DNA from 2 places in the Stenotrophomonas sp. YJH_SMC_57 genome. Region 2 is predicted to be linked to the other one. Evidence: predicted binding sites of a transcription regulator. Region 2 holds the regulator's gene; the other holds the start of a gene.

Region 1 (3,318 bases), on a different contig from region 2:
CAGCCGGCCCCCAGGCTCGGCAACGCATTCGGGCAACCATTGCCGCGGGTGTAGTACAGGTAGTCCGGGTTGGACTGGTACAGGTTCGGTGCCTTGAAGGCGCGCGCGATGCCGCCCTTCACCACCCAGTCGCTGTTGATGCGGAACTGCGCGTTGAGGCTGGGGCTGGTGTTGTTGCCGAACTGGCTGTGGTGGTCGAAACGCAGGCCCGGGGTGACGATCCAGCGCTCGCCCAGGTAGATGTTGTCTTCCACGAACACCGCAGTGGTCTGCGCATCGGCTTTGCCGCGTGCACGGTCGGCCGACAGGCCGGGGAAACCGCCGCCGCTGCTGCTGGACTGGCTCATCGAGTACGGATCGGTCAGGCGGCTGTCGAGGTATTCAAAGCCCAGCGTCCAGATGTTCTCGGCGCCGCCCAGCGTGGTCGGGAAGCTCACTTCGCCATCCAGCTGGTAATTGCGCAGGCGCGAGGTCGACCAGTCGGTGCCGTTGAAGCTGCCTTCCGGGCCACCGGCCAGGCCTTCATTGATGCGCGAGTTGTTCACCGCCTCGACCGCGGCCGTGAGCCGCGAGGTCACGTCGCCCCAGCGGCCACGATGGGTGATCGCACCGGTGTTGCGGTACATGCGGTTGGTTTCCGCCTTGCCGTCGGCCAGCGCGGCCAGATCGACACCGGTCGAGGTGCCGGTGGTGCTGACGGCGCGGTCGCCGGCATAGATGTTGCCCTGGCGGCTGGTGCCGGCTTCGAACTCGACCACCTGGTCGGCGGTGAGGTCCCAGCGCAGCAGCGCGTTGATGTCACGGTTCTTGACGCCTTCGCGGCCAGCCGGCGGTACGGCATTCGGGTTGGTCGCGTACTGGCGGTTGAGGTCCAGCGAATCGGCGTCGGTCTTGTTGAGGTTGCCGTACAGCCGGAATGACAGGGTGTCGGTCATCGGGCCGCTCAGCTGCAGGCCGACGCGCTCGCTGCCGCCTTCGGCGCTGTGCTCGGGCACCAGGCCATACAGGTCAACCGCGCCGGTCAGGTCGCCGGTCGGGCGCTTGGTGATGATGTTGACCACGCCGCCGGAAGCGCCGGAACCGTAGCGGGCTGCCGCCGGTCCGCGCAGCACTTCGATGCGCTCGATCATCTCCGCGGGGACCCAATTGGTGTCGCCGCGCGTGTTGCGCTCACCGCTGCGACCCATGCGTACGGCGTCACGCGCACCGATGCGCTTGCCGTCGACCAGGATCAGGGTGTTTTCCGGGCCCATGCCGCGCAGGTCGATCTGGCGGTTGTTGCCGTACTGGCCCGAGGCGCTGTTGCCGGTCAGGTTGACGCCCGGCATGGTGCGCAGCAGTTCGGCGATGTCGTTGGCCGGCGGGCGCTTGGCGATGTCCTCGGCGGTGATGGTCGAGGTGCCCAGCGCCTGCCGCGCGATCTGCGAGGCAGTGACGTGCACCGTGTCGATATCGGTTGCGTCGGTTTCGGCCTGGGCGGTCAGGGCGCTGCCCGCCAGCAGGGCGACAACGGCGAGCGCCAGCGGGCGCGGCGAAAGTACAACGGCTCGGGACATGATCTGGACCTTCTGGCAGGGCAACGGGGCCTCTGGCAAAGGGCTTGAGGCAACGACGAGGGGGGAGGCGGAGCGTCGCTGCAGTCGCCTGCGGCCCGTTCCGTGCGCGCATTCTCCCATTAATGCGATTGATTCTCAAATGCGTTCACTCATTGCAGCAGCAGGCGCGATGTGCTTTGCGCACCGAGCAAGCCTGCATCGCGCTTAAACTGGCCGGCTCACCCGCCATCAACTGCACGCCACCGCGGCCGATACCGGTGGTTTGCCGTACGCAGCCAGAGATCGACGTGGAACCACCCCAATTGGACGATGCCAGCCAGCCGTTGGCCGAGGCGTGGCAGCATTGCCTGCAACAGGCCGGCCCGGCCGCCACCGCGCTGTTGCGCGCCGCTGCCACCGACGCCCCACCCGCGCTGGCCCAGCGCTTCTACGAAGTGCTGCTGCAGGATGCACGGGCACGCCGCTTCCTGTCCCACGAGCAGGTCAAGCAGCGCCTGCAACCGGCCATGCAGCGCTGGCTGGTGCAGTTGCTGACCACCGACGCCGCCGGCATCGCCACCACCGTGGCCTCGCAACGGGTGATCGGTGATGTGCACGCGCGGGTCGGCATTCCTGTCGACCTGGTGACCCGTGGTGCGCGCGTGCTCAAGCACGAGCTGTTCGTGCGCCTGCGCGACACTGCGCCCGACAGTGCCACCGCCTTCGCCGCCATCGACTGCCTCAGCGCGATCATGGACATCGCCATGGAAGGCATGACCCTGGCCTACACCCACGCGCGCGAACGCTCCACCCGTGCCGATGCGGCCTACCGGTTGTTCTCGCTGGTGCAGAACGTCAGCACCGAACGCGAGCGCCAGCGCGCCCTGCTGCTGGACTGGGAGAACGCCCTGCTGTACGCCCTGGCCGGCCATGTGCAGGGCAGCGACAGTGCCAGCCTGGCCAGCTCCGAGTTCGGCCTGTGGTTCACCCACAAGGGCATCCCCAGCTTCGGTGAAAGCAGCGAGACCCAGCAGGTCGGGCAGTTGATGGCGCGTATCGATGACAACCTGCAGCGCGCGAACAGCGATGCTGCACAACGCTTGGCGGTGCTGCCTGTCATCCGCGAAGACCTGGCAGCCATCCGCACGCTGATGACACTGCTGTTCGAGCGCATCGGCGAACTGGATGCCGGCAGCGACGCCCTGACCAATCTGCTCAACCGCCGCTTCCTGCCCACGGTGCTGCGCCGGGAGATCGAGCTGGCCACCCGCAACCACACGCCGTTCTCGCTGCTGCTGCTCGATCTGGATCACTTCAAGGCCATCAACGACGGCCACGGCCATGATGCCGGCGACCGCGCGTTGCAGCACGTGGCCGGCCTGCTCGGCCAGCTCACCCGCGGCAGCGATTATCTGTTCCGCTATGGCGGCGAAGAATTCGTGGTGGTGCTGGTCGCGGCCAGCGAATCGCAGGCCGAAGTGATTGCCGAAAGCCTGCGCCGGCAGATTGCACAGTCGCCGGTGGCCCTGGCCAATGGACAGGTACTGGCGCTGACCGCCAGCATCGGCGTGGCCGGCCATGACGGCCACCCGGATTACGAGCGGCTGATGGCGCGCGCCGACGCCGCGATGTACGAGGCCAAGCGCAGCGGCCGCAACCGCGTGGTGGTGGCCAGCGACGCGCTGCAGGAGGCGCCGGGACGGCGCGCATTGCAGCGGTAGCGTCAGCGCCGGACGGGCGTGTCACTCCGCAGGGGCACGCCGCGGTATGCACCACATCCCCA
Region 2 (3,318 bases):
GGTCAGGTCCTGGTAGCTCTGGGTCAGGGCGATCTCGGTGAGGTTGTGGCGGATGCGCTCAAGCTGCGCATCCTGGCCCGGCTGCAGGCCTTCGGCGCGCAGTTGTTCGGTCAGACTGCGGCATTCCTCAGCCAGGTCCAGGGTGCGGTGCGTGGCCTGTTCGGTCATTGCCACCACGTGGTCCAGGCGCGCGCAGGCGTCATCCAGCTCACCGGCTTCGCTGGGTACGGTCGGCAGTTCACCCAGCGCCTGTCCCAGTTCGCGGGCCAGCCGCGAAAGGCCGCTCATCATCGGCTGCGTGCGCAGCGCGACCAGTCCGTCGATACGCTGCCGCCAGGCGGCCTCGTCACCGGACTCCAGTGCGTCCAGGGCTTCCTGCAGGCGCAGGGCGAGGGCGTTCTTGTCGACCGTTGTGTCCATCAGGCGCTGGCCGCCAGGCGTTCGAAGATCTTGCCCAGCTTTTCTTCCAGGGTCTGCGCGGTGAACGGCTTGATGATGTAGCCGTTCACGCCGCTCTGGGCGGCTTCGATGATCTGCTCGCGCTTGGCTTCGGCGGTGACCATCAGCACCGGCAGGGTCTTCAGCTTGGCATCGGCACGGATCGCCTTGAGCAGCTCGATGCCGGTCATCACCGGCATGTTCCAGTCGGTGACCACGAAATCGAACGGCTGGCTCTGCAGCAGCGACAGCGCAGCATGCCCGTCCTCGGCTTCGGCGGTATTGGTGAAGCCCAGATCGCCCAGCAGGTTCTTGACGATTCGACGCATGGTCGAAAAGTCGTCGACGATCAGGATGCGCATGTTCTTGTTCAAAGCAGAGTTCCTTTGTTGTTCATTCCGGGCGGCCGGGGGCAGCCGCCTCGGGGATGTTCATTCTTCCAGGCCGGCGTCCGCCGCCTCGAAAATCTTCAGCCGGCCACGCAGGCGCAGCACGGCCTGGCCGTGGATCTGGCAGACCCGCGACTCGCTGACGCCGAGCACCGCACCGATCTCCTTCAGGTTCAGTTCCTGCTCGTAGTACAGCGAGAGCACCAACTGTTCGCGCTCGGGCAGGTGGCCGATGGCCTTGCCCAGTTCGCGGCCGAACTCGCCGCGCTCCAGCACCTGCTGTGGGGTCGGGCCGCCCTGCGCGACGGTGTCCAGCTCGCCCTGGTCCTCGATGCGCGACTCCAGGCTCAGCACCTGGCCGCGTGCGGCGTCTTCCATCAGCCGCAGGTATTCGGGCAGCGGCATGTCCATCGCGGCAGCCACTTCGGTGGCGCTGGCGGCACGGCCACTGCTCTGCTCGAGACGGCGGATGGTGGCGGCGGCGTCGCGGGCGCGGCGGTGCACCGAGCGCGGCACCCAGTCGCCCCGCCGGATCTCATCGATCATCGAACCGCGGATGCGGATCGAGGCATAGGTCTCGAACGAGGCACCCTGGTCGGCGTCGTAACTGCGCGAGGCCTCGATCAGGCCCATCATGCCGGCCTGGATCAGGTCGTCGACTTCGACGCTGGCCGGCAGGCGCGCGGCCAGGTGGTGGGCGATGCGCCGCACCAGGTCCGAGTGCTGGGCGATCACCTCGTTGGCGGCCGAGCGCTGGACCTCCCGGTACTGGGCTGCGCCTTTCATGCGGCCACCCCGCGTTGCTTGAGGATGCGCTCAAGGAAGAACTCGACGCCGCCGCGCGGTTCGGTCGGCGCCTGCCAGCGCGCGGTGCGACGGGCGATCTCGGTGATCGCCAGCGCCGCCGGGCTGGACGGGTAGGCCTTCACCACCGGCTGCTGGCGCTGCACCGACAGCCGCAGCCAGTCGTCCTGCGGCACGCAGCCCAGGTAGTTCAGCGAGACATCGGCGAGGAATTTCTCGCAGACGCGGGTCAGCTTCTCGTACAGCACGCGGCCTTCGTTGGGGTCGCGCACCATGTTGGCCACCACCTGGATGCGGTCCACGCCGCGTTCGCGCGACAGCACCTTGATCAGCGCGTAGGCGTCGGTGATCGAGGCCGGCTCGTCACAGACCACCACCACGGTGTCCTGCGCGGCCTGGCAGAAGGTCAGCACCCCGTCGGTGATGCCGGCGGCGGTGTCCACCACCATGATGTCCAGCTCGCGTTCCAGTTCGGAGAACACGTTGACCAGGCCGACATGCTCGGCCGGGGCCAGCTCGGCCATGTGGCGGCGGCCGGACGCGGCCGGGACCACCAGCACGCCGTTCGGGCCTTCAACGATGACGTCTTCCAGCGAGCAGCGGCCGGCGACCAGGTCGGCCAGCGTGAAGGTGGGGTTCAGCCCCAGGATCACGTCGATGTTGGCCAGGCCGAGGTCGGCGTCCAGCAGCAGCGTGCGCTTGCCCATGCCGGCCAGCGCCACGGCCAGGTTGGCCGAGACGTTGGTCTTGCCCACGCCGCCCTTGCCGCCGGTGACGGCAATGGTGCGCACAGGGCCGAGCGGCTCGCTGCGGGTGGCCGACAGCGGGAAGGTCTTGGTCAGCTTGGCGTACTCACGCGACGGCATGGTTCAACTCCGGGTTGCAGGGCATATCGGCCGCTCGGCGCAAATCTTCAAGGCGAAGTACAAGATTGGCTGCACTGGCCCGGTGCAGGTCCTCCGGAACGTCCTGGCCATCGGTCACCCAGGTGATCGGCAGGGCGTGGTCGACGGCCACCGACAGCGCGTTGCCGAAGCGGCCGGTCTCGTCCAGCTTGCTCAGTACCAGGCCCTGCAGGTTGGCGGCGCCGAAGCGGCGGACCACCTCGTCCATGTCGCCGAAGCTGGTGTTGGCTGGCAGCACCAGCAGGGTGCGGACCTGGCGGGCGGCGCGCAGCCACTGCAGCTGGGCGGCCAGTGCACGGTCGCGCGGGCCCAGGCCGGCGGTGTCGATCAGCACCAGCTTGTAGTCCTTCAGGCGTTCCAGCAGCTGGTCCAGGTCGGTGCCGCTGTTGGCCTCGTGCACGGCGATGCCGAGCTGGCGGCCGTAGCCGTACAACTGCTCGCGGGCGCCGATGCGGGTGGTGTCGGTGGTCACCAGGGCCACGTCGCGGGGCGCGTGCTTCTCGGCGAAGCGCGAGGCCAGCTTGGCGATGGTGGTGGTCTTGCCGGCGCCGGTCGGGCCGACCAGGGCGATCACGCCGCCTTCTTCCAGCGGGTCGACCGGAGCGATCGGCAGCTTGCGCGAGATCAGCCCCAGCATCAGGCCGCGGCCACGGTGCGCTTCGGTCTCCAGCGGGATCTGCATGGCCACGTCGCGGGCCAGGCCGGCGTCGAAGCCGTATTCGTCCATCAGGTCCAGCGCGGTGGCGCGTACCGGGCAGCCGCGCAGGCGCTCGTCGGTGAAG

The links. Region 2 encodes FliA, which starts transcription of late flagellar genes. Its sites were predicted from a motif close to TAAAGTTTNNCNNNCNNNGGCCGATAA; they were not measured.
Region 1: a site for FliA is predicted at 1,785-1,811, ahead of AC5P7U_RS08170 (GGDEF domain-containing protein). Genes of this name have one in related genera too.

What each region holds. Positions count from the first base shown of each region.
Region 1 is NZ_JCAFSZ010000005.1:154,908-158,225, reverse strand. It holds gene AC5P7U_RS08175 (TonB-dependent siderophore receptor) at 1-1,556, opposite strand, end outside; gene AC5P7U_RS08170 (GGDEF domain-containing protein) at 1,844-3,256, shown strand; gene AC5P7U_RS08165 (MFS transporter) at 3,259-3,318, opposite strand, start outside.
Region 2 is NZ_JCAFSZ010000012.1:112,935-116,252, forward strand. It holds gene AC5P7U_RS16820 (protein phosphatase CheZ) at 1-420, opposite strand, end outside; gene cheY (chemotaxis response regulator CheY) at 420-812, opposite strand; gene AC5P7U_RS16830 (RNA polymerase sigma factor FliA) at 870-1,613, opposite strand; gene AC5P7U_RS16835 (MinD/ParA family ATP-binding protein) at 1,610-2,497, opposite strand; gene flhF (flagellar biosynthesis GTPase FlhF) at 2,484-3,318, opposite strand, start outside.